Regions from separate parts of the Aquipuribacter sp. SD81 genome, predicted to be linked through region 1. Evidence: predicted binding sites of a transcription regulator. Region 1 holds the regulator's gene; the other holds the start of a gene.
The links. Region 1 encodes LexA, which represses DNA repair genes until DNA is damaged. Its sites were predicted from a motif close to TCGAACANNTGTTCGA; they were not measured.

Region 1 (15,817 bases):
GCAGTCCCGGCCTGCTGCTGCTGAGCGCACGACCCATCGAGGACGTCGAGACGGTCCACCACGACTCCTACCTCGAGGGCTCCGCGACCGTCTACGCCACGGTGGCCGGCACCCGCCTCGCTGCGGTCGGCTGGCCGTTCAACCGGTGGGAGGACGTGGACCCGAGTCTTGCCTACCTGGAGACCGGCGCGCGGCAGGAGTCCCTCGTCCCCGGCCTGCTCGCCGCGGACGTCGACATCGTCCTCGGCCGCCTCAACTCCGGCCCCGGGTACCAGCCGGCCGCCTACGACGCCCTGCTCGCGGGTGGTCTCGTGCCGCTCGCCGACGGCGCGACCCGCTGCCCCGCGGCCACGCACGCCGGCTACCGGCTCTGCGTCGGCGACGCGCTCCTGCCCCAGCGCGACGACGTGGCGACCGACAACGTCCTCGTGTCCCCGGCGCTCGCCCCGCTGTGCGCGGAGGCCACCCGCTTCGCCACCGACCCGGTCTCCGACCGCGTGGGCCTCGCTGCCACGTGCGGCTGGTCGGTCGACGGCTTCCGCTCCCCCGTCGACATGGGCGGCGTCCTCAACCGCGTGAAGGGCGGCTCCTCGGTCCCGCTGAAGTTCGCCGTGGAGACCCCGTCCGGGCCGCTCACCGACGTCGCCGCCCTCGGCGCCACCCTCACGACGACCCGCGTGACGTGCACCAGCGGAGCGCCCACCGACGACCTCGAGCAGACCGTGACCGGTCGGACCGCGCTCACCTACGACCCCGTCGAGAAGCAGTTCGTGCAGGTGTGGGCCACCCCGAAGGCGCCCGGCACCTGCCACCGCGTCTCGCTTCGGACCGCGGACGGGACCGTCACCAGCGCGCTGTTCCTCCTGCGCTGACGCCGACCTCAGGCGCGTCGGTGCCCCGTCACGGGGCGTCGACGCGCTGCGGCCCGACCACGGACACGAGCCACGTGCCGCCCATCCCGGCCTCGAGGACGGCGCACGGCAGGGTGTCGTCGACCGACACCTCGACCTGCGGGTTCCACGCCGGGTCGAGCTCGGCCGTCACCAGCTCCGCCACCTCGGGGGCGCTGCGGCAGACGCCGTCGGTGACCAGCGAGCGGAACAGCGCGAGGTCCTCCCGGACCGTGAGCGCGTTCGCCACGGACTCCTCGACCCACGCGGCCTCGCCCTGCTCGAACTCCGTGCCGTCGGACGCGGACGCCCGGTACCCCTCGGTGTAGTACGTGCGCAGCTCGTCCTCGGAGAGGGCGTCGAGGTCCTCCCGCTTGAACGCCCACTCCGCCTCCGCGCCCCGCACGACGACCTCCCGGTCGTCGCCCTCGGGCACGAGCGCCCAGGCGCACGTGTTGTCGCCGTCGGCCGTCTCCCGGCCGTCGTTGTCGTCCCAGCGCACGGTCCACCCGACGAGGCCGAGCCGCTCGAGGTCCGCGACGACCCGGGTCTCCGCCTCCTCGGCGGAGAAGCAGGACGACTCCAGCCCGTCGACCCAGTCGTCGAGCGCCGCCTCGAGCCGAGCCGGTCGGGGGTCGAAGGCGACCTCGACCGAGACCGGAGCGGCGGCGTACCCGCTGCCGTCCCAGTCCGCCGGGGCGACGTAGACCTGCACGGAGCGGCCGAGGTCGCCCATGAAGACGGTGAGGTCGTCGGGTGCCGTCCCGTCCGGCCACTCGGACGCGCAGGTCGCAACCGGGTCCGCGACCGTCGTCCGGCGGTCGCGCACGTCGGCGTCCGCGGCGGAGCCGAGCACGCACGAGACCCGCAGCACGTCGGGCTGGAGGAACTGCGTCACCGACACGGCCGCCCCGGTGCCGAGCCCCAGGACACCCACCACGACCACCCCCGCCACGACGGGCCGGGGCAGGCCGCGCCACCGGCGCGCACCGAGGAGGCCGCGTCGCCCGGACCGGTCGGCCCCGGCGACGAGCGCCGCACGCGTGCCCGCCGCGCGGGCGGGGTCCATCCGGGACTTGAGCGTGGTGCTCATGCGGTCTCCTCGGCGGTGACGGTCGAGCGGAGCAGTGCGGTGACGGGGTCGTGCGTCCTCTCAGGGGCCGGGCCGGGCGGCCCCCCGTCGTCGAGGGCGTGGCGCAGCCGGGCGCGGGCGCGGGACAGCCGCGACTTGACGGTGCCGACCGGCACGGCGAGCGCCACGGCGGCAGCGGCGGTGTCGAGCTGCTGCCAGACGCACAGCAGCAGCACCTCCTGGTCGCGTCGACCGAGCCGGGAGAGCGCGGACCGAAGCCGACGGAGCTCGGCCTCGTCGTCGATGCGGGCGGCGACCCCGTCCGCGTGGTCGGCGTGGCTGGCGGCCGCTTCCGCGGTGACGGGCACGCCCGTGGCGCCGTGCTGCTCGGTCGCGATGCGGCTCAGCAGCCGGCGGTGCCGCAGCGTCGTCCGGGTGCGCCGCTGCACCGTCCGGCGGGCCACGCCGTACAGCCACGGCAGGACGCTGTCGTGGACGAGCTCGACGTCCGCGCGACGGCGCCAGGCCTCGAGGAAGACGACCGACACGAGGTCGTCCGCCGCGTCGAGCGACCCGCACCGCCGCGCGCAGTAGGCGCGAACCGGCTCGCGGTGGCGGTCGAACAGCACCCCGAACGCCTCGCCGTCCCCCTCGCCGGCCCGTCGCCACAGCTCCCGGTCGCTCACGTGCTCCGTCCCGCCCACACCCCCTCATGCCCGGCTGCGCCCCCGCGGTTCCACCTCGGTCTGCGGCCGCTCACGCGGACGTCCGCCCCGCCGGGGCGGTCCGGCGTCGGCGGAGGAGGGGACGCAGCCCGGCCCGGGCGGCCGCCGAGGGCTGCCACGGGCGGAAGGCGCACATCGTGAGGACCACCACGGCTCCGAACGGCACGAGCACGAGGAGCTGCCACCACGGCGAGAGGCCGGCGTCCCTCAGCCGGCGCGCCGTCACCGCGACCGTCGGCACCAGCAGGGGCAGCAGCGCCAGCTGCCAGGCGCCCACCGGCTCCCCGAGCACGGCGACGTCCGGCAGCCCGGCGAGAGCCGCGCGCACGACGAGAGCCAGTGCGGCGAGGACCGCGAGCCACCACCAGTACTCGGCGAGCGACGCGCGCCCCGAGAAGCGCGCGTAGCGGCGCAGCACCGACCCCGTCGCCCCCACCGGTTCCATCCGTCGCACCTCCCGCTCGGGGTCATCGTGCCGGACGGGTCCGCCGCCGCACCGGAGTTCGTCCGGTCCGGCGCAGGCGCCACCGGAACGGGTGCGCGGCCGCGGCGTCCGCCGCGCCCGTAGGGTCGGCGGATGGGCAGCGAGCCGGCACCGCGACGGGCACGCTTCGAGGAGCTCGACTGGGTCGACACCCCGATGGGCGAGCTCAGCCTGCGCCGTCGCCGGGAGCCGACGACGGGCCTCGACGTGTACGAGGTGAAGCTCGGCGAGGAGTGGCTGATGTCGAGCCTGTTCACCGCGTCGGAGGAGGCGCTCGCCCGGATCGGTCTCGAGGCGGTGCGCCCGGCCCGCGGTGACGGTGGGCTGCACGTTGTGGTCGGCGGGCTCGGGCTCGGCTACACCGCCCGGACGGCGCTGCTCGACGACGGCGTCGCCGAGCTGGTCGTCGTCGAGGTCCTGCCCCCGGTGATCGCGTGGCACGAGCGGGGGCTGCTGCCCGGCGCCGCCGCCCTCGTCGAGGACCCGCGCACGGTGCTGCGCACCGGCGACTTCTTCGCCATGGCGCGCGGCGACGGCTTCGACCCCGCGGTACCCGGTCGCCGGTGGGACGCCGTCCTGCTCGACGTCGACCACTCCCCCGACCACGTGCTCCACGGCTCGCACGCCGACCTCTACACCGCCGACGGCCTCACCCGGTTCTCGCGGCTGCTCTCACCCGGCGGGGTGTTCGGGCTGTGGTCGGACGACCCGCCGGACGAGGCGTTCGCCGACCGCCTCCGCGCCGTGTTCGCCGACGTCCGGGCCCACGTCGTCGACTTCGCCAACCCGCTGACGGGTGGGCGCTCGGCGTGCACGGTGTACGTCGCGACCGCGGCAGGCTGAGCCCCCGGCCGCCGGGCCTCGCTCAGTGGCTCGACAGCTGCCCGGCGAGCCGGTCGTGCATCGAGGCGCTCGCCGGGTTCAGCCCGGTGATGGTGACCCGCTTGCCGCGGCGCGCGTACTTCGTCGTCACCGCGTCGAGCGCGGCCACCGACGAGGCGTCCCACACGTGCGCGGCGCTGAGGTCGACGACGACGTCGGCGGGGTCGCCGGCGTAGTCGAACTGGTGGACCAGGTCGTTGCTCGAGGCGAAAAACAGCTCGCCGTGCACGGAGTAGACGACCTGGGTGCCGTCGGGGTCGGTGACGGCCATGACCTCGACGAGGTGGGCGACGCGTCGCGCGAAGAGCACCATGGCCGCGAGGACACCCGCGAGCACGCCGTAGGCGAGGTTGTGGGTCGTGACGACGACCGCGACGGTCGTGAGCATGACCGCGGTCTCGCTCTTCGGCATGCGCCGCAGGGTGGCCGGCGCGACCGAGTGCCAGTCGAAGGTCGAGATGCTGACGAGGACCATCACCGCGACGAGCGCCGCCATGGGGATGAGCCCGACGAGGTCGCCGAGGGCGACGACGAGCACGAGCAGGAAGACGCCGGCGAGGAAGGTCGACAGCCGGGTGCGGGCGCCGGAGCGCACGTTGATCATCGTCTGGCCGATCATGGCGCAGCCGCCCATGCCGCCGAAGAAGCCGGTCACGATGTTCGCGACGCCCTGGCCCCACGACTCGCGGGTCTTGTCCGACCCGGTGTCGGTGAGGTCGTCGACGAGCTTGGCGGTGAGCAGCGACTCGATGAGCCCCACGAGCGCGACACCGAGCGCGTAGGGCGCGATGAGCTGCAGCGTCCCCAGCGTGAACGGCACGGCCGGGACGCCGAGCACCGGGAGCGTCGAGGGCAGCTCCCCCATGTCGCCGACCGTCGGGACCCGGATCGCCGCCGTGACCGTGAGGACGGTCAGCAGGACGATCGCGACGAGCGGGGCCGGGACGGCCGTGGTGAGCCGCGGCAGACCGAAGATGACGACGAGGCCGGCGCCGACCAGCGGGTACACGAGCCACGGCACCCCGACCAGGTGGGGGACCTGCGCGAGGAAGATGAGGATCGCGAGGCTGTTGACGAAGCCGACCATGACGCTGCGCGGGATGAAGCGCATGAGCCGGGCCACGCCGAGCGCTCCCAGCACGACCTGGAGCACCCCACCGAGGATGACGGCGGCGATGAGGTACTCCGCGCCGTGCTCGGCCGACAGCGGCGCGAGGACGAGGGCGATCGCGCCGGTCGCGGCGGAGATCATGGCCTTGCGCCCGCCGACCACGGCGATGGTGACGGCCATCGTGAACGACGCGAAGAGGCCGAGCCGGGGGTCCACGCCCGCGATGATCGAGAACGAGATCGCCTCGGGGATGAGCGCGAGGGCGACGACGAGCCCGGCGAGCACCTCGGTACGCAGCACGCGCGGCGCGAGCCAGTCCGGCCGGCGCAGCCGCGGCAGACCCCGCAGCGGCCGGGGTGCGGGGACGCGCGCGGACAGGGGCCCCGTGGGCTCGGTCATGCAGCTCTTCTCGTTCCGGGCGCCGGTGACGCAGGTGGGCGCGCGGGACGACGGCGGCTCGCACGGGTGCGTCACGAACCCTACCCTCACCCGAGGGTCGAGTCCGCCTGGTTCGTGGTCGACCCGCCGACGAGGTGGCCGTGCGGGGCCTAGCGTGACGACCGTGGAGCACGTCGAGGTCGTGACGGCCGTGGGCCGCTTCGAGGACGCCGCCACGCTCGTCGGCACCAGCCGTCCGGATGCGGGCGCCTGCTGGTGCATGAGCTACCGCGACGCCCGGCTTGCCAACGCCGAGCGGCCGGCGGCCCTGCGGGACCTGTGCAGCGTTCCGCCCGGTCCCGGTGTGCTCGCCTACGTCGACGGTGAGCCGGCCGGCTGGTGCTCGGTGGCGCCGCGGAGCTCCTACCGCCGTCTCGTGCGCTCCCGCACGATCCCCACGCTCGACGACCGCGATGCGTGGGCCGTCGTCTGCTTCGTCGTGCGCCCGGGATACCGACGCCGGGGGCTGCTCCACGAGCTCCTCGACGGTGCCGTGGCGCACGCTCGGGCCCACGGCGCCGAGGTCGTCGAGGGCTATCCCGTCGACGCCGCGGACGGCCGGGTCGACAGCGTCGCCGGCTACGTCGGGTCGGTTCAGCTGTTCGAGCGCGCGGGCTTCGTGCGTGTGTCGGCGACGACGGCGCACAGCGCGCGACGGGTCCGCTGGGTCGTGCGACGCGAGCTGGGCACGTGAGGAGGCCCCGCGAGTGACGGCGCGGACCGGCCCGTGCCTCAGGACCCGCCGGCCAGCACCTCGGTGAGCCGACGCGCGAAGGCCTCCGGCTGCCCCGCGTAGCCGTGCTCCCCGCCCAGGAACCCGCCGTGGTGGCTCGGGAACACGACCGCGACGTCCTGCCCGAGCAGCCGGGCCGTCGCTTCGGACGTCCGGGCGGTGAACGTGCCCGCGGACTCCTCGCCGACCGCGACGACGACCCGGGTCGGCGCCGCACGGATCGCGTCCACGTCGAGCTGGTAGCCGCTGACCGCCCACGAGCGGTCCGACAGCAGCGGGTCGTCGCGCGAGCCGTCGTCCTCGGCGGGCATGCCGAGCTGCGCCGGGTCAGGGGCGGGCTGGTCGAAGTAGGCGTCGGTGTACTCGCCCTGCCACGACGTCATCACCATGAAGGCGGCCATCCCGGCGCCCCAGCCCCTTGCCTCGTAGGCGTCCCGGACGGCGGCTCGGGCGCGCTCGGCCGCCGTGGCGTCCGGCAGGACGGGGATGAGCGGGGGCTCGTGCGCGACGAGTGTGGCGACGTCCTCCGGATGGGCGGCGACGAGCGCGAAGGCGGTGACGGCGCCCCCGCTGCTGCCGAACACGTCGACCGGGCCCGCGCCGAGCGTCTGCACGAGGGCGTGCAGGTCCTCTGCCTGGACGGTGGGGTCGTGGTCGTCGCGCCCGTCGGTGCGAGTACTGCGGCCGAGACCGCGCGGGTCGTAGGTCACGCAGGTGCGGTCGGGCAGGAGCCCGGCCAGCGTCGCGAAGCCGCTCGCGTCCATCGGCTGGCCGACGAGCAGGAGCGGGGGACGGCCGTCCGCGGTCGGCAGCGGACCGTGGACGTCGTAGGTGAGGGCTGCGCCGTCGGTGTCGAGCGTCGAGGTGGTCATGCCGGTGAGGACGGTCGCCGGCACGGGAACTCATCGTCCGACGGATGACGGGTGCGGCGCCCGGCTCCGGGCGGCCGGAGGTCGTGGCCGGCCGTCGGGTCGGGCAGCATGACCGCGCGCGGACCGGTCCGCGCCGACGCCGGGGAGGGCGCACCGCTCGTGGACACCAGACTGCCGAACGCGACGCAGGACCCGCCGCCGGAGGCCCTGACCATCCGCGTCGACCCGCGGACCGACCCCCGGCTCGCCGGTGCCGACGTCCTGCGGCAGCGGCTGTCGGCTGCACGCAACGTGCTCGTCCTCACCGGGGCGGGCGTGAGCGTGGCCAGCGGCCTGCCCGCGTACCGAACGCCGGCCACGGCCACAGGCGGCCCTGTGTCGCCCTACGCCGACGACGAGCTGCCGCCGGAGCTCGACGGTCGGCTGCTCCTCGGCTCCCTCCCCGCGGTGTGGTCGGCATGGGGGCCGCGCCGGACGGAGATCCTGGCCGCGCGGCCCAACGCCGCGCACCTCGCGATCGCCGCGTGGCTCGCGGCGGCGCCGACCGGCGCCCGGCGCACGCTCGTCACGCAGAACGTCGACGACCTGCACGAGCGTGCAGCCGGGCTTCCGGTGACGGCGACCGCGACCGGCGGCGGCCCGACGGAGTCGCCCGTCGCGCACCTGCACGGCCAGCTGCTCGTCTCGCGGTGCGTGCGCGACCCCGCCTGCCACCGCGCCCCGGACGCCGCAACCTGGTCCGAGCCCCCGTCCTGCCCCGGTTGTGGTGGCCCGCTCCGTCCCGACGTCGTGCTCTTCGGCGAGCCGGTCGACCTGGACGCGCAGTGGCAGGCCCGGCGCGCCGTGCGGGCGTGCGACGTGCTCCTCGCCGTCGGGACGAGCGGAATGGTCTCCTCGGCGAGCGCGCTGCTGCGGTACGCACGCGACGTCGGTGCCCTCACCGTCGCGGTGAACCCGGACCACGCCGCGCCCGACGGCCTGCCCCTGCACGGCAGCGCTCCGGACCGCTACGACGTCCACGTCCGGGCGCCGGCGGAGGTCGCGCTCCCGCTGCTCCTCGCCGACGGAGCGGACGACCCGGCGGCAGCCGGCGTCCGCACGGTCGCGTCGGCCCTCCCGCGGGCGGGCACCGCACCTGCCCGTCCCCAGGTCGGCGCCGAGCCCGCCACCGGGCGGCACAGTCGCTGGTGGGCACCGCTCAGTTCAGCCCGACCCACCGGCGCCGACACGGCGGTCGAGGCGGCGGCGCGCCGGGCCGGTGACGCGCTGCTCGGCTGCGCGGTGGGCGACGCCCACGGTGAGCGCTTCTTCGGGCCCGCCGGCGCCGCGCTCGACCTCATCACCCGGCGGGTTTTGCCCGACCCGCCGCCGGGAGGGCTCCGCTGGACCGACGACACGTTGCAGCACGCGAGCGTCGTGGCGGTGCTGCGGCGCCACGACGGGGAGGTGCCGCCGGACGCCCTGGCGCAGCACCTCGCCCTCCACCTCGACGTCGGTCGCGGCTACGGCCGCGGGTCGCGCGAGCTGCTGTGGGCCGTCCGGCTGGGCGCCGACTGGCGACGGGAGTCGGCGTCGCTCTTCGGCGGCGGCTCGTGGGGCAACGGCGCCGCGATGCGCTCCGCGGCCATCGGCGCGTGGCACGCCGGCGACTGGCGCGCGGCGCGGGACGTCGCCGCCCGCCAGGCGGTGGTCACGCACGCGCACGACGAGGGACGCGACGGCGCCGCGGTCGTGGCCGCCGTCGCCGCCGTCCTCGCCGGCTCACGCGGCGGCGACCTGCCTCCGCGCGAGCTGCTGCTGGCCGCCGCCGACGGTTCGTGCGCGCCCGGCCGGCTGCGCGACGGCATCACCGCCGCGGCGGACCTGCTCGCCCGCGGTGAGATCGGTGACGACGTCGAGACCGTGAGGTCCGTCGCCGGAGCGCTCGGGACGGGGCAGGAGGGCGCCTCGTGGGACACCGTGCCGTTCGTGCTGTGGTCGGTCCTGCAGGCTCCGGACGACCTCGAGGCCACGTTCTGGCGCACGGTCACCGGCCTCGGCGACCGGGACACCACCTGCGCGATCGCGTGCGCGCTCGTCGCCTGCCGGACCGGCGAGGACGACACGCTGCGGGGTTGGGCCTCGCGGGTGGAGGCCCTCCCCCGCATGTGAGTGCCGGCGTCGTCGGTCCCGGACAACGGCGCCCGCCCGGCACGACGCCGCCCCCGGTCCCGCGACGGGACCGGGGGCGGCGTGGCTCTCGTCAGCCCTCGAGGCGCCTCAGAGCAGCATCAGCTGCAGCCGCTCGTGCTGCCGCAGCCCTCGCACACGTAGCACGAGCCGGCCGGGCGCATCTTGACCCCGCACGTCAGGCACATGGGGCTGTCCTGCGTGCGGCCCTGGATCGCCTCCATGAGCTCGGCCGAGGAGTGCACCTGCGCGGGCAGGGGCGCTGCGGCGGCCGCGGGAGCGGGCGCCGCCGGGGCCTCCTGCGCGGCGGGCTTCGCCTGCTCGACCGGTGCGGACTGGGCGTACACGTCGGCGTCGTACTCGCCGTCGTCGTCGGCGTCGTAGGTGTCGACCGGCTCGTACGAGCCCGTCTCCAGCTGCCGCTGCCGCTCCTCGGCGGTGTGGATGCCGAGCGCGGACCGCGTCTCGAACGGCAGGTAGTCCAGCGCCAGGCGGCGGAACACGTAGTCCATGATCGAGGCGGACATGCGCACGTCCGGGTCGTCGGTCAGACCGGCCGGCTCGAAGCGCATGTTCGTGAACTTCTCGACGTAGGTCTCCAGCGGCACGCCGTACTGCAGGCCGATCGACACGGCGATGGAGAAGGCGTCCATCATCCCGGCGAGGGTGGAGCCCTGCTTGCTCATCTTGAGGAAGAGCTCGCCCAGGCCGTCGTCGGGGTACGACGAGCTGATCATGTAGCCCTGCGCGCCGCCGACCGTGAACGACGTCGTGTTGGCGGGACGCTTCTTCGGCAGCCGGCGCCGCACGGGCCGGTACTCGACCTTGACCTCCTCGGTCGCGGTCGTGGAGCCGGACTCCTTGGCCGAGGACCCGCTGGACAGCGGCTGGCCGACCTTGCAGTTGTCGCGGTAGATCGCGAGCGCCTTGAGGCCGGACTTCCAGCCCTCGTAGTAGACCTCTGCGACCTCCTCGACCGTCGCCTCCTCCGGCATGTTGACCGTCTTGGAGATGGCCCCGGACAGGAACGGCTGCACCGCGGCCATCATGCGCACGTGGCCCATCGGCGCGATGGAGCGCTGGCCGATCGCGCAGTCGAAGACCTCGTAGTGCTCGGGCTTGAGACCAGGCGCGTCCACCACGTGCCCGTGCTCGGCGATGTAGGCGACGATCGCCTCGACCGTCTCCTCGGTGTAGCCGAACTTCCGCAGCGCGCGCGGGATCGTCTGGTTGACGATCTGCATGGACCCGCCGCCGACGAGCTTCTTGAACTTGACCAGCGAGAAGTCCGGCTCGATGCCGGTCGTGTCGCAGTCCATCATGAAGCCGATCGTGCCGGTGGGGGCCAGGACGCTCGCCTGGCTGTTGCGCCAGCCGTTGGTCTCGCCCGTCTTGTTGCCGGCCTCCCACACCTTGGTCGCGAGGGCCTGCACCGAGCGGTCCATGGGGTGCATGGTGCGGATCGCGTCGTTGGCGGCCTGGTGCTTGCGCATGACGCGCTTGTGGGCGTCGGCGTTGCGGGCGTAGCCCTCGTACGGGCCGACGACGGCGGCGAGCTCCGCGGAGCGCTTGTACGACACCCCCGTCATGAGGCTCGTGATGCTCGCCGCCAGCGCCCGGCCGCCGTCGGAGTCGTAGGCGAGGCCCGAGGCCATGAGCAGCGCGCCGAGGTTGGCGTAGCCGATGCCGAGCTGGCGGAACGCCCGCGTCGTCTCCCCGATGGGCTCGGTCGGGAAGTCGGCGAAGCAGATGGAGATGTCCATCGCCGTGATGACGAGCTCGACGCTCTTCGCGAACTGCTCGGCGTCGAAGGTGCCCTCGCCCGTGAGGAACTTCAGCAGGTTGAGGCTCGCGAGGTTGCAGCTGGAGTTGTCGAGGTGCATGTACTCGCTGCACGGGTTCGAGGCGTTGATGCGCCCGGACTCCGGCGTGGTGTGCCAGTCGTTGATCGTGTCGTCGTACTGGATGCCGGGGTCGGCGCACTCCCACGCCGCCTGCGCGACCTGCTGCCACAGCGCCCGGGCGTCGACGGACTCGATGACCTCGCCCGTGGAGCGTGCCCGCAGCCCGAAGTCCGTGCCGTTCTCGACCGCGCGCATGAACTCGTCGCTCACGCGGACGGAGTTGTTGGCGTTCTGGTACTGCACGCTCGTGATGTCGTCGCCGCCGAGGTCCATGTCGAACCCGGCGTCGCGCAGCGCGCGGATCTTGTTCTCCTCGCGCGCCTTGGTCGCGACGAACTCGGCGATGTCCGGGTGGTCGATGTCGAGGACGACCATCTTCGCCGCCCGGCGCGTGGCGCCGCCGGACTTGATGGTCCCGGCCGAGGCGTCGGCGCCGCGCATGAAGGACACCGGGCCGGACGCGGTCCCGCCGGAGGACAGCAGCTCCTTGCTCGAGCGGATGCGCGAGAGGTTGAGACCCGCACCGGAGCCGCCCTTGAAGATGCGCCCCTCCTCGGCGTACCAGTTGAGGATCGAGTCCATCGTGTCGTCGACGGCGAGGATGAAGCACGCGCTCACCTGCTGCGGCGCGGGCGTGCCGACGTTGAACCAGACGGGGCTGTTGAAGCTGAACACCTGGTGCAGGAGCATCCACGTGAGCTCGTGCTCGAAGACCTCGGCGTCGGCGTCGGTGGCGAAGTAGCCGTGGTCCTTGCCGGCCTTGGTGTAGGTGAGCACGACCCGGTCGATGAGCTGACGGAGGCTCCGCTCGCGGGTGTCGCTGCCGACCGCCCCGCGGAAGTACTTCGTCGTGACGATCGAGGAGGCGTTGACCGACCAGAAGTCGGGGAACTCGACGCCGCGCTGCTCGAAGATCGTCTCGCCGGTCTTCCAGTTGGTCTGGACGACGTCGCGCGACTCCCACGTCACCTCGTCGTACGGGTGGACGCCGGGGGTCGTCCACACCCGCTCGACGGTGAGGCCGGCGGCGCCGGGTGCGGTCTGTCGGGTCGACGAGGTCGTGTCGGTCATGCGGGCTCCCCTGGGGTGACGGTCGTGCCGGACGGCGTGCGGACGGTGCTCTGGACGGGTGCGGGTGCGGTCTGCTGCTGGTGCGCGCACTGCTGCTCGGGCTGCTGCTCGTGGGCGGCGCGCTCGACGCGGAGGAGGGTGATCGCCTCCTCGAAGTCGGCGAGGGACTCGAAGGCCCGGTACACGCTGGCGAAGCGGAGGTAGGCGACCTCGTCGAGCTCGCGGAGCGGCCCCAGGATCGCCAGCCCGATCTCGTGGGCGTCCACCTGGGCCGCCCCGGTCTGGCGGACGGCCTCCTCGACCTTCTGCGCGAGAAGGGCGAGGTCGTCCTCGGAGACGGGCCGGCCCTGGCACGCCTTGCGGACGCCCGAGAGGACCTTCTCCCGGGAGAACGGCTCGGTCGCGCCGGAGCGCTTGACGACGGTGAGGCTCGCCGACTCCACGGTCGTGAAGCGACGGTCGCAGTCCTGGCACTGACGCCGGCGGCGGATCGCCGTGCCGTCGTCCGCCGTGCGGGAGTCGACGACCCGGGAGTCGCCTAACCGGCAGAACGGGCAGCGCACGACGCACCCCCTTCCCCCGCCCCTGTGGACGGACCTGTGCGGTACCTGTTGACGACGGCACCTCACCGTGTGGACCACCTGTGGACCAGATGTGGATGAACCACACGGGTGTAACTACTAGATGTTGTGGCAACGGTAGCAGCGACCACCGACAACGCAAGAGGGCGGCGCCGCCTTCCGACGGCGTGTCGTCGGGTCGCGGCGCCGCCCTCGGGGACGCATCTCCCCGTGGCCGACCCGCTCCTGCAGGTCAGCCGGGGGTCGTGGTGCTCAGCGGGTGGGGACGAGGAGCCGGTCGCCGGCGAGCACCGTGCTCGAGGCGAGCTCGTTGAGCCGGACCACGTCGTGGACGACGGCACGCGGGTCCCGGTCGGGTGCGTGGTCGCGCGCGAGCGACCACAGCGTGTCGCCCGGGTCGACGACGACGCTGACCGCACCGACCGCGTCGGCGTCGACCGAGGTCGCGCCCACCCCGGACACGACGCCGGAGCGGCCGTCGCCGGCGGAGGCCCCGGGGGCGACGAAGGACGCCGCCGCGACCCACACGAGCAGCACCGCGAGCGCCGCTGCGGCTGTGGTCGCGACCCACGCGAGGGCGCGCACGACGACGCGGCCGCGCCGGGTGAGCACGAGGGCCGGACGGCGGCCTGGGGCGCGGTGGAGCGTCGGGCGGAGCGGGGCGGCGGCGGTGGTGCTCATCGGTTCCTCCTCTGGACAGGTGTTCGGTGGGGGCTCGCGCCTTCGAACGTCTGTACGTTAACCTCAGGTCGAGGGTTTGTCGAGCGTGTGTTCGACGGACGGCGACACGCCGCCCGCGGTGCTTGTGAACACGTGTTCGACCTCCTAGCGTCCTGATCACCCGGACGACGGGTCAGCGGCACGCACCGAGGAGACCCCGGGGGTCGGACACAACCCCCGGCGAGGACGACGGAGGACGACATGGCAGGGCAGGACCTGGAAGGGCTCACCGAGCGCCAGCGCCGGGTGCTCGAGACCATCCGCGAGGCCGTCCGCACGCGCGGGTACCCGCCGTCGATGCGGGAGATCGGCGAGTCGGTCGGCCTCACGTCCCCGAGCAGCGTCGCCCACCAGCTCGCCACGCTCGAGCGCAAGGGCTACCTGCGCCGCGACCCGCACCGCCCGCGGGCCATCGAGGTCGTCGGGCCCGAGGACGCGCGCCGGCGTCCGGCCCCGACCGGCGACGTCACGGCGGTCGTCGAGCCGGAGGCCGCCGAGGAGCCCGGGGCCTGGCGTGCGGGCGCCCACGACGAGGGCAGCCCGATGCCGGAGGCGAGCATGGTGCCGCTCGTCGGCCGCATCGCCGCCGGCGGACCCGTCCTGGCCGAGGAGGTCGTCGAGGACGTCTTCCCGCTCCCCCGTCAGGTCGTGGGCGACGGCACGCTCTTCCTGCTGCAGGTCGTCGGCGACTCGATGGTCGACGCCGCGATCTGCGACGGCGACTGGGTGGTCGTGCGCCAGCAGCCCGTCGCGGAGAACGGCGAGATCGTCGCCGCCATGATCGACGGCGAGGCGACCGTCAAGACGTACCGGCGTCGGGACGGGCACGTGTGGCTCATGCCGCACAACCCGCTCTACACGCCGATCCCGGGTGACGACGCGACCGTCCTCGGTCGGGTGACGGCGGTCCTCCGCCGCGTCTGAGGCGTCGGAGGCGTCGCCGCGCTCAGACCGGGGTCCGTGCGAGCGCCGCTGCTCCCGCGGCCGACAGCGCGTCCGCGGCGCGGTCGACGTCGTCGCCGTCGTTCCACAGGTGGAAGGACACCCGCGCGCGACCGGCGCGGCTGGCGACCGTGACCCCGGCGTCGCCGAGGGCGGCGACGACGCGGCCGTCCGCGTCGGGCACCACGAGGACGGGACGGCCCGCCGGCTCCCAGCCGAGGTGGGCGCGCAGCGCGTCGGCGAGGTCCGCGCCGTGGCGGCGGCGCACGTCGACCGGCAGGTCGAGCAGCACCTCGAGCGAGGTCTGCGTGCCGACCCACGCGAGCCACGCGGGGCTGACGTCGAAGCGCCGCGCGTCGGCGGCGACGCGCAGCCCGGGGCCGTAGACAGACCCCCACACGTCCTCCCCGGCGTACCAGCCGGCGTTGTGGCCGCTGAGGCGGTCGGCCACGGCGGGGCGGACCGTCAGGAAGGCGCTGCCCCTGGGCGCGCACAGCCACTTGTAGGCCGAGCAGACCGTGACGTCCCACGCGGCCGCGTCGACGTCGAGCCAGCCGGCGGCCTGCGTGGTGTCGCACACCGTGAGCGCACCGCACGCCGTCGCGGCGGCACGCACCCCGTCGGCGTCGACGACCCGCCCGTCCGCGGACTGCGCGAGCGAGAAGGCGACGACGTCGGGCCGCAGCCGCTCGGTCGCCTCCGGGAGGTCCTCCAGCGGCACCGCCGCAACGCTCACCCGGCGCCCGGCCTGAGCCTCGAAGGGCCCGCACACCGAGCTGAACTCGCCGGCCACCGTGAGCACCCGCGCCCCGTCGGGCAGGGCCACCGCGACCTCGGCGACGAGGACGGAGGCCTGCGAGCCGACCGCCACCCACGACGGCTCCACGCCGACGAGCCGCGCATAGAGGCGCCGCGAGGCCTGGACGTGGCGGTCGTACGCGACAGCGCACGCCCGCCCGGCCTGCCACGCGTCGACCGCCTCGTGCACGGCCGTCGCCGTGGCTCGCGGAGGCAGCCCGAGGGTCGAGGCGTTGAGGTAGCCCGGAGCCGGTGCCCACGCGGAGGTCGTCACCCCGACAGCGTGCCCACCGCCGCGGTCATGCCACAAGCAGCAGGTTCTTCCGCGACCCATCCACAGGGCTTATGGGTCGTCGTAGGCTGCCGCCCTTGCCCCTCGACGTCGACGTGCTGCGACTGCTCCGGGCCGTCTCCGAGGAGGGCTC
Region 2 (15,817 bases), on a different contig from region 1:
CAGGGGTGCGCCCGGGTCGACGACCGTGTCCTCGACCGGGGCGTCACCGCCCTCGCGCTCGCGGTGACCGGCGGGGCCGGCCGGGCCGCCCGCGCCGACGACCGCGTCGTCGACGGTGCCGTGGAGGCGGCGGCGACCGGTGCCACCGGTGCCGCGGGCTGGTCGTCCGGCGTCGACCTCGGGGTCGTCGACCGGGCGGTCGAGCGTGTCGGTGAGGACGCCCGGCGGCTCGGCCGGGCGGCGCTGCGGCCGCAGGGCGGACGGGTCGACTCCTACTACGTCCAGCTCGTCGTCGCGCTCGCCGTCCTCCTCGCCCTGTCCGTCCTCGCCCTGGTGGTGGTGTGAGGTGCTGAGCCTCGTCGTGTTCCTGCCGGTCCTCGCCGGTGCCGTCCTCGCGCTCGCGCGGGGCCTGCCCGACCGGGCCGCGCGCTGGGCCTGGGTCGCGGTGAGCGCCGTCGAGACCCTCCTCGTCCTCGGGCTGTGGGTCGCCTACGACGACCCGGGCCGCGGCGCGCTGGCGTTCGAGGAGCAGGTCCGGTGGATCCCGTCGCTCGGCAGCAGCTACCACGTGGGCCTGGACGGGCTGAGCCTCCCGCTCGTGCTGCTCACGTGCGTGGTGTTCCTCGCGTGCGCCGTCCACGCCCTCGCCGAGCAGCAGCGCCCGCGAGCGCAGGCGGCGCTCTTCCTGTTCCTTCAGACCACGTGCCTCGGCGTCTTCGCCGCGGCCGACCTCCTCGTCTTCTTCGTGTTCTTCGACCTGTCGATCGTCGGGATGTACTTCGTCGTCGCCGGCTGGGGCCACCACGACGCCGCCCGGTCGGCGCTGAAGTTCTTCCTCTACACCTTCCTCGGCAGCCTCGCGCTGCTGCTCGGCTTCATCGGCCTGCACCTCGGCTCCGGCGGCGACGGGCGGGCGCGGACCTTCGACATGCTGGCCCTGGCGGCCGACCCGCCGTTCACCGACCGGCCCGTCGCGGGCGTCCTCGTCGCGGTCGCCGTCCTCGTCGGGCTCGCCGTCAAGGTGCCGACGGTCCCGTTCCACACCTGGCTGCCGCCCGCGCACACCGACGCCCCGGCCGTCGGCTCCGCCGTGCTCGCGGGGGTCCTGCTCAAGCTCGGCACGTACGGCCTCGTCCGCATCAGCCTGCCGATGCTGCCGCAGGCGTGGCAGGCGATCGCGTGGGTGGTCGTCGTGGTCGGTGTCGTGTCGGTGCTGTGGGGTGCGCTCGTCGCTCTCGCCCAGACCGACGTCAAGCGGATGGTCGCGTACACGTCGGTCAACCACATGGGCTACGTCGTGCTCGGCCTGGGCGTGGCCGGCGTGGCGGTCGGCGACGCTGGGCTGCGGGAGGCGCGGGAGCTCGCGGTCGCCGGCGCCGTCACACAGATGGTGAGCCACGGCCTCGTCACCGCGGCGCTGTTCCTCCTGCTCGACCTGCTGTGGCAGCGGCGCGAGGAGTACTCCCTCGACGCGTGGGGCGGCCTGGTCCGCGTCGCGCCCGTCTTCTCGGGGCTGCTCGCGGTCGGCGCGTTCGCCTCGCTCGGGCTGCCGGGTCTCAGCGGGTTCGTCGCCGAGCTGCAGGTGTTCGCGGGCAGCATCCCGCTCGCCCCCGTCACCGCGGTCGCCCTCCTCGGCATCCTCCTCACCGCGGCGCTGTACCTGCGCGCGCTGCAGCGCCTCGTCGTGGGTCCGGTCCGGGGCCGCTCGAGCGGCATGGTCGACCTCGACCGGCACGCGGCCGTCGCCGTCGCGGGGCTGCTCGCGCTGTCGCTGCTCGTGGGGCTGCTGCCGTGGGTGCTGCTCGACGTCGTCGCGCCCGCGGCCTCGGACGTCGTCACGGCGCTCACGGCCGGCTGAGCCGTGGGTGGCAGCGACGGCATGGCCGGCATGCACGCGGCGAGCACCCTGCTCGTGCTGCCCGAGCTCGCCGTGCTCGTCGGCGCGGTGGTGACGCTGCTGCTCGGCTCGTTCCTGCCCCGGCAGCGGCAGTGGGTCTCGCGTCTGCTCGCCGTCACCGCGCTGCTCGCCGCCACCGTGCTCGCGCTCGTGGGCGCCACCCGGGACGCGACGACCGCCTTCGACGGCACCTTCGCCGTCGACACCGCGACCGCGGTCGTCCGGGTGGTGGTGTGCGCGGGGACCCTGCTCGTCGTCGGCCTCGGGGTCGACGAGCTGGGCGGCAGCCCCCGCGAGTCCGACACGTACGCGCTGCTGCTGCTCGGCACCCTCGGCGCGCTCGTCGTCGCCTCGGCCGACGACCTGCTCGTGCTCGCCGTCGGGTTCCTGCTCTCGAGCATCCCGCTGTACGCCCTGGTGGGCCTGCCCGGCACCGCGCGCTCCGCGGAGGCGGCGCTCAAGACCTACCTGCTCGGTGCCCTGCTCGGCATCGTCATGCTGCTCGGCGTCACCGTGCTCTTCGCCGTCACCGGGGGCACGACGTACGCGGAGCTGGCCGCCGCGCTGCCCGGGGCCCCGCCCGGCGCCGTCGGCTTCGGCCTCGTCGCCGTGCTCGCCGGGCTCATGTTCAAGGCCGGCGGCGTGCCGGGGCACTTCTGGGTGCCCGACGCGGCGCAGGGTGCGTCGGTCACCGTGGCCGCGTACCTCACGACGGTGCCGAAGGTGGGCGCCCTGCTCGCCACCTACCGGCTCGTGGAGGCGGCGAGCGACGGGGGCGCGGCCGCGGGCACGTCCCGGCTCGTGCTCGTGACGGTCGGGGTGCTCGCGGTGGCGTCGATGACGCTGGGCAACCTCGCCGCCTTCACCCAGACCGACCCCCGCCGCCTGCTCGGCTGGTCGACCGTCAGCCAGGTCGGCTACGTCCTGCTGCCCGTCGCGGTCGTCGACGGCACGCTCGCCCTGCCGAGCCTGCTGCTCTACCTCGCCGGCTACACCGTCACCAACCTCGCGGCCTTCGCGGTCGTCGCCGCCCACCCCGGCCGCGGGGCGCTGGAGGAGTGGCGCGGCCTCGCCCGCGCGCACCCGTGGACCGCGGGCGCGCTCGTCGTCGCGCTGCTCGGTCTCGTCGGGACCCCGCCGACGGCGGTCTTCGCCGGCAAGCTCGCGACCTTCGCCGCCGCGTGGGACGGCGGGGCGGCGTGGCTGGCCGTCGTCGCCGCCGTCAACACCGTCGCCTCGCTCTTCTACTACCTGCGCTGGGTCGCGCCCGTGTTCCGCGCGGGGCCGCTCCGCACCGACGCGGGCGTCGCCGAGCCGCGGCCGTGGGCGGGGGCGGCGGCCCTGGCGGGTGCCGTCGGCGTCCTCGCCGTCGGCCTCCTCGCGGGCGTCGTCGTCGGGGCCGGGAGCGCCGGCGTCGTCCGGTGAGCGCCGCCGGGCCGACCCGGCGTTAGCCTTGACGGTCGTGGCGGAATTCATCTACACGATGTACAAGGCCCGCAAGGCCCACGGCGACAAGGTCATCCTCGACGACGTCACGATGTCGTTCTACCCCGGCGCCAAGATCGGCGTCGTGGGCCCGAACGGCGCCGGCAAGTCGACGATCCTCAAGATCATGGCGGGGCTCGACCAGCCGTCGAACGGCGAGGCCCGGCTGTCGCCCGGCTACAGCGTGGGCATCCTCCTGCAGGAGCCGCCGCTCAACGAGGAGAAGACCGTCCTCGGCAACGTCGAGGAGGGCCTCGGCGAGATCAAGCAGAAGCTCGACCGCTTCAACGAGATCAGCGCGGCCATGGGCGAGCCGGACGCCGACTTCGACGCGCTCATGGCGGAGATGGGCGAGCTCCAGGAGGCGCTGGACCACGCCGACGCGTGGGACCTCGACAGCCAGCTCGAGCAGGCGATGGACGCGCTGCAGTGCCCGCCGCCGGACGCCGACGTGTCCGTGCTGTCCGGCGGTGAGCGCCGCCGGGTCGCGCTGTGCAAGCTGCTGCTGAGCAAGCCCGACCTGCTCCTGCTCGACGAGCCGACCAACCACCTCGACGCCGAGAGCGTGAACTGGCTCGAGCAGCACCTGGCCTCCTACGCCGGGGCCGTGCTCGCCGTCACGCACGACCGGTACTTCCTCGACAACGTCGCGCAGTGGATCGCCGAGGTCGACCGAGGCCGGCTGTACCCCTACGAGGGCAACTACTCGACCTACCTGGAGAAGAAGCAGGAGCGCCTGCAGGTCCAGGGCAAGAAGGACGCCAAGCTCGCCAAGCGCCTGAAGGACGAGCTCGAGTGGGTCCGGATGAACGCCAAGGGCCGCCAGACCAAGTCCAAGTCGCGCCTGGCCCGCTACGAGGAGATGGCGACGGAGGCCGAGCGCACCCGCAAGCTCGACTTCGAGGAGATCCAGATCCCGCCCGGCCCGCGCCTGGGCAGCACCGTCATCGAGGTGCAGGACCTGCACAAGGGCTTCGACGAGCGCGGGGAGCTCATCTCCGGGCTGTCTTTCACGCTGCCCCGCAACGGCATCGTCGGCGTCATCGGGCCCAACGGCGTCGGCAAGACCACGCTGTTCAAGACCATCGTGGGCCTGGAGGAGCCGGACGCCGGCACCGTCAAGGTCGGCGAGACGGTCAAGATCAGCTACGTCGACCAGACCCGCGGCGGCATCGACCCGAAGAAGTCGCTGTGGGAGGTCGTGTCCGACGGGCTCGACTACATCCAGGTCGGCAACGTCGAGATGCCGTCGCGGGCGTACGTGTCGGCGTTCGGCTTCAAGGGCCCGGACCAGCAGAAGGCCGCCGGGGTCCTGTCCGGCGGGGAGCGCAACCGCCTCAACCTGGCCCTCACCCTCAAGGAGGGCGGCAACCTGCTGCTGCTCGACGAGCCGACGAACGACCTCGACGTCGAGACGCTCGGCAGCCTGGAGAACGCGCTGCTCGACTTCCCCGGCTGCGCGGTCGTGATCAGCCACGACCGCTGGTTCCTCGACCGGGTGTGCACGCACATCCTCGCCTACGAGGGCGACGAGAAGGAGCCGGCGAAGTGGTTCTGGTTCGAGGGCAACTTCGCCAGCTACGAGGCCAACAAGATCGAGCGGATGGGCCCGGACGCCGCCCGGCCGCACCGCGTCACCCACCGCAAGCTCACGCGCGACTGACGCGGACCCGCCCCCTCGCGGGTGCGGCCCCCGGGGCGGGTCGCCCCCGCCCCGGGGCGCGCGTGACGCCACCATGGGGCGGTGACGTTCCTGACGCGCATGCGCGAGTCCTTCTGGGTGCTGCCGGCCGCCCTCTGCCTCCTCGCCGCGGCGGCTGCCCAGGGCCTCATCGAGGTCGACCGGTCGCTCGTGGGCACGTCGACCGAGCCACTGGTCGGGGTCGACGTGCTCTACCGCGTGGGCGCCGACGGCAGCCGGACGCTGCTGTCGGCCATAGCCGGCTCCGTGCTCGGGGTCGCGTCCACGACCTTCTCCATCACGATCGCGGTCATGGCCCTGACCTCGTCGTCGTTCGGGCCCCGCCTCGTGCGCAACTTCATGGCCGACCGGGGCAACCAGGTGGTGCTCGGCACCTACCTCGCCACCTTCCTGTACTCCCTGCTCGTCCTGCGGGCGATCCGCACCCTCGACGGCACCGCCGCCGAGGAGCCCTTCGTGCCGCACCTCGCGGTAAACGGAGCCGTCGTGCTCGCGGTCGCCAGCATCGGCCTGCTCGTGTGGTTCATCCACCACATCAGCGACTCGATCCAGGTGTGGACGCTCGCCCGGCGGGTCCGGGAGGACCTGCGGCACGCGGTCGACGACCTGTACCCCGCCCGCAGCGGCGCCGGGCCGGCCCCGCGGGCGGCGGAGGGTCCCGAAGGACCGGTCTCGCTCAAGGTGCGTGCGGCGGGGACCGGCTACGTCGTCGGCGTCGACGTCGACGACCTCGTCGCGACGGCGGCGGAGCTCGACCTCGTGATGGTGCTCCGCGTCCGCCCCGGTGACTTCGTCGCGGAGGAGGGGGTCGTCGCCGACGTCCACGGCGACGTGCCGGACGCCGCCGCGCTCGCCGCGCGCATCCGCCGCCAGCTGTCGCTGTCCGCGGTGCGCAGCCCCGCGCAGGACGTCGGCTTCTCGGTGCAGCTGCTCCTCGACATGCTCGCGCGGGCGCTGTCGCCGGGGACCAACGACCCCTACACCGCGCGCACGGCGCTCGACGACCTCAGCGACGGGCTCGCGGCCCTCGCGCGGCGCGACCACCCGGAGGAGCGGCGGGTCGACGAGGACGGCGTGCTGCGGGTCGTCGCGCCGTCCGTCGGTCTCATCGAGCTCGTCGACACGGTCGTCGACACGGTGCGCGCGTACGGCCTCGACCACCCGGACGTCGTCGTCCGGGCCGTCCGGCTGCTCGGGCAGGTGGCCGAGGACGCCCGCCCCGAGCAGGTGACGGCCCTCGTCGACCAGCTCGACACGCTCCTCGCGCACCACGCGACGACCGACCCGTTCCCGCGCGACCGGGAGCGCGTGCTCGCGGCCGCCGACGCGGTCCGTCCGGTGCTGCCCGCCCCGCCCGCCCTCTGACGCCGGTGGGTGCCCTCAGGCGACGCCGCGGGGGCGCAGCTGCACGCTGATGCGGGGCCCCACGGCCCGCGTCGTCTTGGGCACGCAGTGGTCCCACGTGCGCTGGCACGACCCGCCCATGACGAGCAGGTCGCCGTGCCCGAGCTGGAAGCGGTGGGTCGCACCGCCACCGGCCGGGCGCAGCGCGAGGGTTCGAGGCGCGCCGAGGGACAGGATCGCGACCATCACGTCGTGGTGCCGGCTCCGGCCGATGCGGTCGCCGTGCCAGGCGACGCTGTCGCGGCCGTCGCGGTACCAGCACAGGCCCGCGGTGGCGAAGCGGTCCGGGGCCGCGAGGCCGTAGTGGGTGTCGAGGGCGTCCCGGGCGGCGACGAGCGCCGGGTGGGGCCACGCCTGGTGCTCGCCGAACCACGACAGCAGACGGGGCACCGCGACGACCCGGTCATACATCTGCCGCTCGTCGGCCCGCCAGGTCACGCCGGAGACGAGTGAGTCGAAGACCCCGGCCGAGCCCTGCAGCCACCCGGGCCGCACGTCGAGCCACGCGCCGTGGGCCAGAGGCACCCGCTCGACGGTGGCACCGAGCGGGCCGAGGGCCCAATGGGTCCCGACGCCGGCCTCCTGTTCGCCCGCCGCGTCGAACACGCTGTCGAAGAGCGAGGCCTGCAGGACCGGTGCCATGCCACGACACCGTACACGTGTTCGACCCGCCCGGCCAGGATGACCTCGCGCATCTCGGGCCCGTCCAGTGCTCAGGCGGGTCCCGCGGCTGCCGATACCCCTGTCACCGACCCGACCGGAGGACCGCTCCCATGCCGCTGTTCGCCCAGCGCCGCACCACGACCGCTCCGACGCACCCCGTCCCCCGCGACGTGGAGGCGCTCGAGGCCGTCCTGCGCGCCTTCGACGACGGCGTCCGCGACGAGCAGGAGGCCCGCGTCAAGATGACGGACCTGCTCGTGGACTGCCTCGGCCTCGACTACGGGGCGCGGTGGGTCCGCCGCTCCGACGGTCGGTTCGAGCTCCGCTACGAGACCGGCGCGCTCGCCGGAACCCTGCCCGCCTCCACCGACGCCGTCCGGGTGGAGGACGTCCCGGACGCCCTCATCGCGCGCGCGGTGCTCGGCCGCCGCGCCGTCGTCGAACGGCTGGAGCCGGGCGAGTCCGTGCCCGCGTCCCACGGCTGCCTGCGCTGGCGCGCGGCCAGCCAGGGCCCCGCCCGCTCGGCCGCCGCCGTCCCGATCTTCGACCCCGGGGGCGCCGTCTCCGCGGTCATGGAGTTCTACGGCCCGCAGTGCATGCCCCGGTTCGACGACGAGAAGTGGGCCGCGATCGCCCGCATCGCGAGCCTGGCCAAGCGGCAGGCCCTCGCCTCCCGCCAGCTCGAGGAGACGCTCAACGACCGCAAGGCCGTCACCACGGTGGTCGGTGACGTGTCCGACGCGGTGGACGAGACCTCCGCGCTGCGCGTCGCCCTCGACACCGTCCGCCGGACCTTCGGCTGGGCGTACGGCTCGTTCTGGGCGCTCGACGAGGCCGCGGGCGTGCTGCGCTTCGCGCAGGAGTCGGGCTCCGCGGGCGAGGAGTTCCGCCAGGTCACGATGGGCGCGAGCTTCGCCGAGGGCGTCGGCCTGTCCGGGCGGGCGTGGCGGGCGCGCGACCTCGTCTTCGTGCAGGACCTCGCCGAGCTCACCGACTGCGTGCGGGCGCCCGCCGCCGGCCGGGCCGGTGTCCGCTCGGGTGTGTGCTTCCCGATCACGGACGGCGACCGCGTCATCGGCACCATGGACTTCTTCGTCACCGAGACCATCGAGCTGTCGGAGTCCCGTGCGGCCGCGCTGCGCAACGTGCAGCAGCTGGTCTCGCAGCGGGTCGGCGTGCTGCGCCGCGCCGCCGCGGACGCCGAGAACTCCCGGCGGCTGCTCGACACCGTCGAGCGCCTGCAGCGGGCCGCGAGCGACGCGGGCCAGGTCGCGGGGGAGGCGGTGGCCCGCTCGGCGGCCATGCGCGAGGACGTCGCCGCCCTCGCGGCCGCCTCCGCGGAGATCGACGAGGTCATCAAGATCATCGGCCGGATCGCCGACCAGACCAACCTCCTCGCCCTCAACGCCACCATCGAGGCGGCACGCGTCGGGGAGGCGGGCAAGGGGTTCGCCGTCGTCGCGGGCGAGGTCAAGGACCTCGCCCGGGAGACAGCCGTGGCGACGCAGAAGGTGTCCGACCACGTGGGGGCGCTGCAGCGCAGCAGCCGCAGCGTCGAGGCGGGCATCCACGCGACCAGCGGCACGGTGGAGCAGATGGGCACGGTCCAGGCCCGCATCACCGAGGTGCTGGGGGACCAGGTCGCGATGGCCTCGGCGCTGCGCGAGCACCCCTGACCGCGCGCCGCGGGGCAATCGGGACGGGGGGCGACCGGGCCACGGGGTCGACGGGCCACCGGGACACCGGGCCACCGGGCTACTGCAGGTCCGGGCTACTGCAGGTCCGGGCTACTGCAGGTCCGGCACGCCCTGCGGCGGGCTCAGGCAGCCGTGCGCGGACCCGACCCACTCCAGCGCCTCCAGGTCGCCGTCGGCGAAGCCGTCGGGGGTACCGGCGTGCAGCCGCGGGTGCATGAGCTGCGTGGGGTCCTCGGCGTGACCGACCCCGACCGCGTGGGCGAGCTCGTGGAGCAGCGTGTTGCGCCGTGACGTGCCGGGGCCGGCGGCCGGCTTGCCCTCGGCCAGCAGCTGCGGGGCGTCCAGCACCACGTAGCCGCGGAGGATGACGTGGCCGAGCTCGGTGGCGCCGGGCTCCCACGTCACGTCGTCGCTCACCCGGCTCGTGAGCATGCCGCGTGCGCCGGCCCGCCCGGCGGTGCCGCCGGACAGGTCGACGTCGGCCTGGTCCGGGCGGACCCACGCCACGAGCAGGTCCGCCGACTGGTCGAACGGGTCGCGGGGCCGGGTGAGCGGCACCTCGCCGCTCACCCCCCGGTACACCAGACGCAGCCCCGTCCGCTGTGCCACCTCGGCGACGGCGTCCTGCGTCTCGGCGAGCACCTGGGCCCGCAGGCGCGTGGGCACCCCGGTCAGCGTCACCCGGTACGTGACCGTGCTGCAGGGGTCCCACCGCAGCCACGTCGTGCGGCCGTCGGGCAGCGTGCCCTCGTACAGCGCCCACCTCGGGCTGCCGGCCGGATGCTCAGGGGCGGCGGCCGCCGCCGGCGCGAGCGTCGTCGCCTCGTCGACGCGGGGCCCGGCGCCGCCCACGTGCGGGGCGAGGAGCGCGAGGAGGACGAGCGCCCCGGCGACGAGGTGCCGGCGGGCGTGGCGCGGGCGCCCCGGCGGGACGGGTACGCCCGCGTCGCGCCCGGCGCCCTCACCGTCCATGCCCCCAGTGTCGGCGACGGCGGCTGCGGGCCGCAGGCGGGGTCGGCCGCGACACCCGGTCAGCCCCGCGGCACCCGCACCATGCCCTCCTGGGCGACGGTCGCGACGAGCCGTCCTCGGCGGTCGTGCATGTGCCCCTGCACGAGCCCGCGCGCGTTGGAGGCGGACGGGCTGCGGTGGGTGTAGAGGAGCCAGTCGTCGGCGCGGCCGGTCCGGTGGAACCACATCGCGTGGTCGAGGCTCGCGATCTTCAGCCCCGGCGTCGACCAGGCGACCCCGTGACGGCGCAGCACCGCCTCCAGCAGCGAGTAGTCGCTCGCGAAGGCCATGACGGCCGCGTGCAGCAGCGGCTCGTCGGGCAGCGCGGCGGTCGTGCGCAGCCAGACCGCGCTGTCGCTGCGGCGCGCGGTCGCAGGCCGGAGGAAGATCGGCTCGTCGACGTTGCGGATGTCCATGGGCCGCTCGAACGACCAGTACTCCGCGACGGGGTGCTCGACGCCCGCGAGCACGTCGGCGGTGGTCGGCAGCGACTCCGGCTGCGGGGCGTCCGGCACCGGCTCGCCGTGCTCGAGGCCCTCGTCGGCGGTCTGGAACGAGGCGATCATCGACAGGATCGGGCGGCCGTGCTGCAGCGCGTGCGTGCGCCGGGCGCTGAAGGACCGCCCGTCGCGCAGCCGCTCGACCGAGAAGTCGATCGGCACGCTCGGGTCGCCCGGTCGCAGGAAGTACGCGTGGAGGCTGTGGGGGAGGCGGTCGGCGTCGACCGTCCGCCCGGCCGCCATGAGGGACTGCCCGAGCACCTGCCCGCCGAAGACGCGGCCTGAGGGGTGGTGCACGTTCTGCCCGGTGAAGCGGTCCGGGTCCTCCGTCGCCTCCAGCCGGAGGTCGGAGACGAGCTGGTCCCGCAGGGCTTCCGGTGTGGGGCGCGTGCTCACGCCCGGAACCTACCGGCTGCCCCGCGGGACCCTGCTGCTCACGCCCGGGCGGGCCCGGCGTCCCCGGTCCCCTCGCCGGCGTCCGGCTCGGGGTCGTCGCGGTGGCGGTACATCTCGGGGTCGTCGTGGTCGGTCCGCTCCGCGCCCTCGTCCGGGGAGGGCGCGGCGCCCGTGCTCGGCTCGCTCATGCGCGGGGGTCGTCCGTCACGTGCATGGCGGCCTCCTCGGCGCTCGCGGCGCCGGCGTCCACGCCGACGTCATCGGCCACGAGGTCCTTCTCGGTGTCCTCGCGCACGCCCTCGTCCGGCTCGACGAGCCGGCCGGCGCGCAGGTCCCCGACCTCGGACTCGTCGTCCTCCGTCATGGCGAGGTCCTCCGACGCGACGTCCTCGCCGAGCGCGTCGGACAGCGGCTGGTCCGTGGGCAGGACCTCCTCGCCGGGACGGTCGCCGAACACCTCGGGCTCCTCCGCGGCGACGCGGTCGTCGATCGTGCTGCCCTCGTGCTGCTCGGCGGCCGTCGTGCCGTGCTGGTTCGCCGCGACGGGCCGGTCGTTCGGCACGTAGCTGCGGTCCATGTTGTCGTCGTCGCCGTCCTCGCCGAAGGCGAGGTCCTGGTCGAAGTCGACCTCGTCGAGGTCCTGGGAGGCCGTGGCCTCCGCGTCGATCCGGTCGACGCCCTCCTGCTCGCTCACGCGTCGCCCTCCCTCGGGTTCATGCTGTCGGGGTCGGAGTCGGGGTCCTCGGTCTGCGAGCCCGCCGCCTCGTCCCCGTCGCGCGGGTTCAGCATCTCGGGGTCCGCGTCCGGGTCGCTGTCCGGGTCGTAGCCCGCCCCGGTCTCGTCGCCGGGTGTCCGCAGGTCGTCCGGCTCGCCGGTGGTACCCGTCGGGTACTCCGTGTTCTCGCTCATGCCCCTGCGGTACCCGGACGCGCCTCCGGCCATGCCTGCCCGGCCGGGGCCCGGGAGGCGGGCGGACGCGGGGCGGACGGCGGGGCGGACCGGGCTGCGACAATCCCGCCGTGCCCGCCGTCACCGTGCCCGTCGCCGTGCGCTGGTCCGACATGGACGCCTACGGCCACGTGAACAACACCGACTTCCTCCGCTACACCGAGCAGGCGCGCGTCGAGGCGCTCGCGGTCGTCAAGGCGGGCGCCGACACGGGGACCCTCGTCGTGCGGCACGAGATCGAGTACCGGGTGCCGCTGGAGTACACGGCCGCGGGCGTGCTCGTCGACATCTGGGTGACGCGCCTCGGCGGTGCGGGCTTCGACCTCGGCTACGAGGTCGCGACGACGCACACCGGCGAGCGCGTGGTGCACGCCGTGTCGGCCTCGACGATGGTCATGTACTCGTTCTCCCGCGGCGCGCCCCGGCGCATCGACGAGGCGGAGCGGGCGGTGCTGGGGTCGATGGCGGGACCGCCGGTCGTGTTCCGGCGCGGCGGGCGCTGACGGCGGCGACGGGTCGTGCGACGACGGTCGCCCGCCCGGGCGCTCAGGCGGGCGGCACCCGCACGACGAGGACCGCGGTGTCGTCGCTCTGCCGTGTGCTGAAGGCCAGCACCGCCTCCTCCACGGTGCGTGCGGTCTCCGCCGCCGTCCCGTCGCAGCCGGCGAGCACGTCGACGAGGCGCTCCTCGCCGAACTGCTCGGCCCCGCGCCGGGCCTCGGTGACGCCGTCGGTGTAGAGCAGGACCCGGTCGCCCGGGTGCAGGAGCGTGCCGTCGTCGGTGAGCGACGGGTCGTCGAAGGCGCCGAGCACCGTCCCGGGCGTGCCGAGGGGCTCGACCCGGCCGTCGGCGCGCCGGCACAGCGCCGGAGGGTGCCCGCCGAGCGCGATCCGCAGGCGGCAGGCGCCGCTGCCGAGCTCCAGGCCGAGGTACGCCGCCGTCACGAACCGCTCGGAGTCCGGGTGCTGGCGCCGCATCGCCTCGTTGAGCAGCCGCAGCACCGCCGACGGCGAGCGCCGGGTGACGGCCCCGGCGCGGATCGTGTAGCGGGCGAGCGCCGTGACGGTCGCGGCCTCGACCCCCTTGCCGCACACGTCCCCCACGGTCAGCGCCCACTCGTGCTCGCCGGTCTGGAACACGTCGTAGAAGTCGCCGACGACGTCGACGACCTCCGAGCCCGGCAGGTAGCGCGCCGCGATCTCGGCGCCGGGCACGTCCGGCAGGTGCGGGGGAAGCAGGCTGTCCTGCAGCGTGCGCGCGAGGCGCCGGAACCGCTCCCCCGCCTCGATCGCCTCCTGCGCGGCGACCCGCTCCCGCGTGACGTCGCGGAAGTACCAGGCCCAGCCGAGCCGGGTCCCGTCGTCGTCGACCAGCGGGGTGCCCCAGCGGTCCAGGACGCGCCCGTCGCGCAGCAGCAGCTCGTCGCGCGCCGCCCCGCCGTCACCCGCGTACAGCTCGTGGACGCGGTCCAGGAACGCCTGCGGGTCCACGAGCCGGGTCATCGCGCTGCGCAGGGCGGCCTCGTCGTCTCGCGAGGCGACGACGTCCGCGGGGATCGGCCACATGTCGACGAACTGCTGGTTCATCGCGAGCATGCGCCCGTCGTCGCCGACCACGACGACCCCGTCGAGGCCGGACTCGACCGCCGCCCGCAGGATGGCGGTCTCGCGGCCTGGCGGGACCGCAGGGTCCGTCGACAGCACCGCACCTCCGCCGCCGCGGCCGGTCGGGGTGCCGGCCGGGGCGCGCACACGCTAGTGCGCGGGCGCCGCCCCGGCCAGCGGCCCGACGGGGTCGCCGGTCAGGGCGTGCGCAGCCAGACGGTCGTGTCGGACGGCACGGTGCCGTCGGCGTCGAGCGGACCGCTCGCGAGCAGCACCCGGCTCCCCGCGGGCAGCGGCAGCGGCTCGTCGAACGCGACGAGCACCGTGACGTCGCCGTTGCGCAGGCCGAGGGAGGTGGGACCGCAGTGCTCCTCCAGCCAGTGCAGGGCGCCGCGGCCGAGCCCGTGCTCGCGCCGCAGCCGCAGCGCCGCGCGGTACGTCTCCAGCGTCGAGCCCTCGACGCCCTCCTGCCGGTCGCGGGCGAGGTCCGCCCACTCCGGCGGCTGCGGGAGCCACGACGCCGCGCCCGGCCCGAAGCCGTAGGAGGGGGCGTCGGCCTCCCACGGGATCGGGACGCGGCAGCCGTCGCGGCCCACCTGCTCGCCGCCGGTGCGCAGCCACGCCGGGTCCTGCCGGACCTCGTCGGGCAGCGTCGTGTGCTCGGGCAGGCCGAGCTCCTCGCCCTGCCACAGGTAGGCCGAGCCCGGCAGCGACAGCATGAGCAGCGTCGCCGCGCGGGCGCGGCGCAGGCCGAGCCCGCGGTCGGGCTGCTCGTCGCGCGGGCCGATGCCACCCAGACCCCGGGTCGCGGGCGGGTAGCCGAGGCGGGACGCGTGCCGCACCACGTCGTGGTTGCTCAGCACCCACGTCGTGGGTGCGCCGACCGCCTCGGAGCCGGCGAGGGACGTGCTGATGACCTCCCGCTGGGCCTCGGGCAGCCACGCGGCCACGCAGTGGTCGAAGTTGAAGGCCTGGTGCAGCTCGTCGGGGCGGGTGTAGCGGGCGAGGCGCTCGTACGGGGTCACCCACGCCTCGGCGACGAGCATGCGGTCGCCGTCGTAGGAGTCGACGACCTCCCGCCAGCGCCGGTAGATGTCGTGCACGCCCTCCTGGTCCCACATCGGGGGGCGGCGCGTCTCGCTGATCTCCGCGGTGCCCTGCATCGGCCGGTCGTCCTCGGACCAGTCGGGCAGGCCGGGCTCCTTGACCATGCTGTGCGCGACGTCGATGCGGAAGCCGTCGACGCCGCGGTCGAGCCAGAACCGCAGGACGTCCTCGAACTCGGCGTGCACCTCGGGGTTTCCCCAGTCGAGGTCGGGCTGCGTGGCGTCGAACAGGTGCAGGTACCACTGCCCGGGGGACCCGTCGGCCTCGGTGACGCGCGTCCACGCCCGGCCGCCGAACACCGACACCCAGTTGTTGGGCGGGAGCTCGCCGGCCTCGCCCCGGCCGTCGCGGAACAGGTAGCGGGCCCGCTCGCGCGAGCCGGGCCCGGCGGCGAGGGCCGCGCGGAACCACTCGTGCTCCGAGCTCGTGTGGTTGGGGACGATGTCGACGACGACCCGCAGGCCGAGCTCGTGCGCGTCGGCGATCATGCGGTCGGCGTCGGCGAGCGTGCCGAACAGGGGCTCGACGTCGCGGTAGTCGGAGACGTCGTAGCCCGCGTCGTTCTGCGGCGAGGGGTAGAAGGGGGACAGCCAGACGGCGTCGACCCCGAGCTCGGCGAGCCTCGGCAGGCGCGCGGTGATGCCGGGAAGGTCGCCGATGCCGTCGCCGTCACCGTCCGCGAACGAGCGCGGGTAGACCTGGTAGATGACGGCGTCGCGCCACCACGGGGAGGACTGCAGGGACGAGGAGGTCACGTGTCACAAGGGTGGCACAGCGCCGCGCGCGCCCCGTTCCCCGCTCAGCCGGCCGGCGGGCGGGCGGGCGGGGCGTCGGGGGCGTTGACGAGGGAGTGCGCGGCGCGCTCGAGGTAGTCCCACAGGACGGCCTCGTGCATGGGGGACAGGTCGATGCTCGCCACGGCGCGGCGCATGTGCGTGAGCCACCGGTCGCGGGCGTCGGGGTCGACGTGGAACGGCGCGTGGCGCATGCGCAGTCGCGGGTGCCCCCGCTGCTCGCTGTAGGTGGTGGGGCCGCCCCAGTACTGCTCGAGGAACATCCGCAGCCGCTGCGCGGCGGCGCCGTGGGGGCCGAGGTCCTCCTGCGGGTACATGGCCGACAGCACCGGGTCCTCGCCGACCCCGCGGTAGAACTCCGCGACGAGCCGCTCGAACGTGTCGGTCCCGCCGACCGCCTCCCAGAAGCTGTCGGCGCGTCGCAGGTCGGGCGCGTCCTGGCTCATGCGCGGTCCGCCCGGCCCGCGGCCGGGTCGTCCGGCCGTGGCTCGCGCGCGTCGAGCAGGGCGTCCTCCGCGGCCGCGTCGGAGTCCAGCCGCTGCGACAGCGTCCGGCGTGTCCGCGCGGGCCGGGCCTGCGGGCCGTCGGTCCTCGCCTGCCGGCGGCGC

Region 2: the regulator LexA is predicted to act here: its motif matches at 7,140-7,155, upstream of WAA21_RS06935 (alpha-ketoglutarate-dependent dioxygenase AlkB).

What each region holds. Positions count from the first base shown of each region.
Region 1 covers NZ_JBBAYJ010000019.1:51,545-67,361, reverse strand. Annotated here, with positions in the region: gene WAA21_RS12445 (PxKF domain-containing protein) at 1-872, shown strand, start outside; gene WAA21_RS12440 (hypothetical protein) at 901-1,983, opposite strand; gene WAA21_RS12435 (RNA polymerase sigma factor) at 1,980-2,666, opposite strand; gene WAA21_RS12430 (DUF805 domain-containing protein) at 2,719-3,132, opposite strand; gene WAA21_RS12425 (spermidine synthase) at 3,265-4,014, shown strand; gene WAA21_RS12420 (SulP family inorganic anion transporter) at 4,037-5,563, opposite strand; gene WAA21_RS12415 (GNAT family N-acetyltransferase) at 5,727-6,296, shown strand; gene WAA21_RS12410 (alpha/beta fold hydrolase) at 6,335-7,231, opposite strand; gene WAA21_RS12405 (ADP-ribosylglycohydrolase family protein) at 7,316-9,358, shown strand; gene WAA21_RS12400 (vitamin B12-dependent ribonucleotide reductase) at 9,478-12,351, opposite strand; gene nrdR (transcriptional regulator NrdR) at 12,348-12,914, opposite strand; gene WAA21_RS12390 (LysM peptidoglycan-binding domain-containing protein) at 13,185-13,613, opposite strand; gene lexA (transcriptional repressor LexA) at 13,854-14,576, shown strand; gene WAA21_RS12380 (aminotransferase class V-fold PLP-dependent enzyme) at 14,599-15,666, opposite strand; gene WAA21_RS12375 (LysR family transcriptional regulator) at 15,762-15,817, shown strand, end outside.
Region 2 covers NZ_JBBAYJ010000009.1:3,857-19,673, forward strand. Annotated here, with positions in the region: gene WAA21_RS06910 (proton-conducting transporter transmembrane domain-containing protein) at 1-345, shown strand, start outside; gene WAA21_RS06915 (complex I subunit 4 family protein) at 347-1,858, shown strand; gene WAA21_RS06920 (NADH-quinone oxidoreductase subunit N) at 1,862-3,322, shown strand; gene ettA (energy-dependent translational throttle protein EttA) at 3,360-5,045, shown strand; gene WAA21_RS06930 (DUF2254 domain-containing protein) at 5,127-6,449, shown strand; gene WAA21_RS06935 (alpha-ketoglutarate-dependent dioxygenase AlkB) at 6,465-7,130, opposite strand; gene WAA21_RS06940 (methyl-accepting chemotaxis protein) at 7,262-8,827, shown strand; gene WAA21_RS06945 (hypothetical protein) at 8,939-9,820, opposite strand; gene WAA21_RS06950 (acyl-CoA thioesterase) at 9,880-10,755, opposite strand; gene WAA21_RS06955 (hypothetical protein) at 10,794-10,943, opposite strand; gene WAA21_RS06960 (DUF5709 domain-containing protein) at 10,940-11,449, opposite strand; gene WAA21_RS06965 (hypothetical protein) at 11,446-11,664, opposite strand; gene WAA21_RS06970 (acyl-CoA thioesterase) at 11,775-12,206, shown strand; gene WAA21_RS06975 (PP2C family protein-serine/threonine phosphatase) at 12,250-13,407, opposite strand; gene WAA21_RS06980 (glycoside hydrolase family 13 protein) at 13,506-15,170, opposite strand; gene WAA21_RS06985 (globin) at 15,215-15,655, opposite strand; gene WAA21_RS06990 (DUF4229 domain-containing protein) at 15,652-15,817, opposite strand, start outside.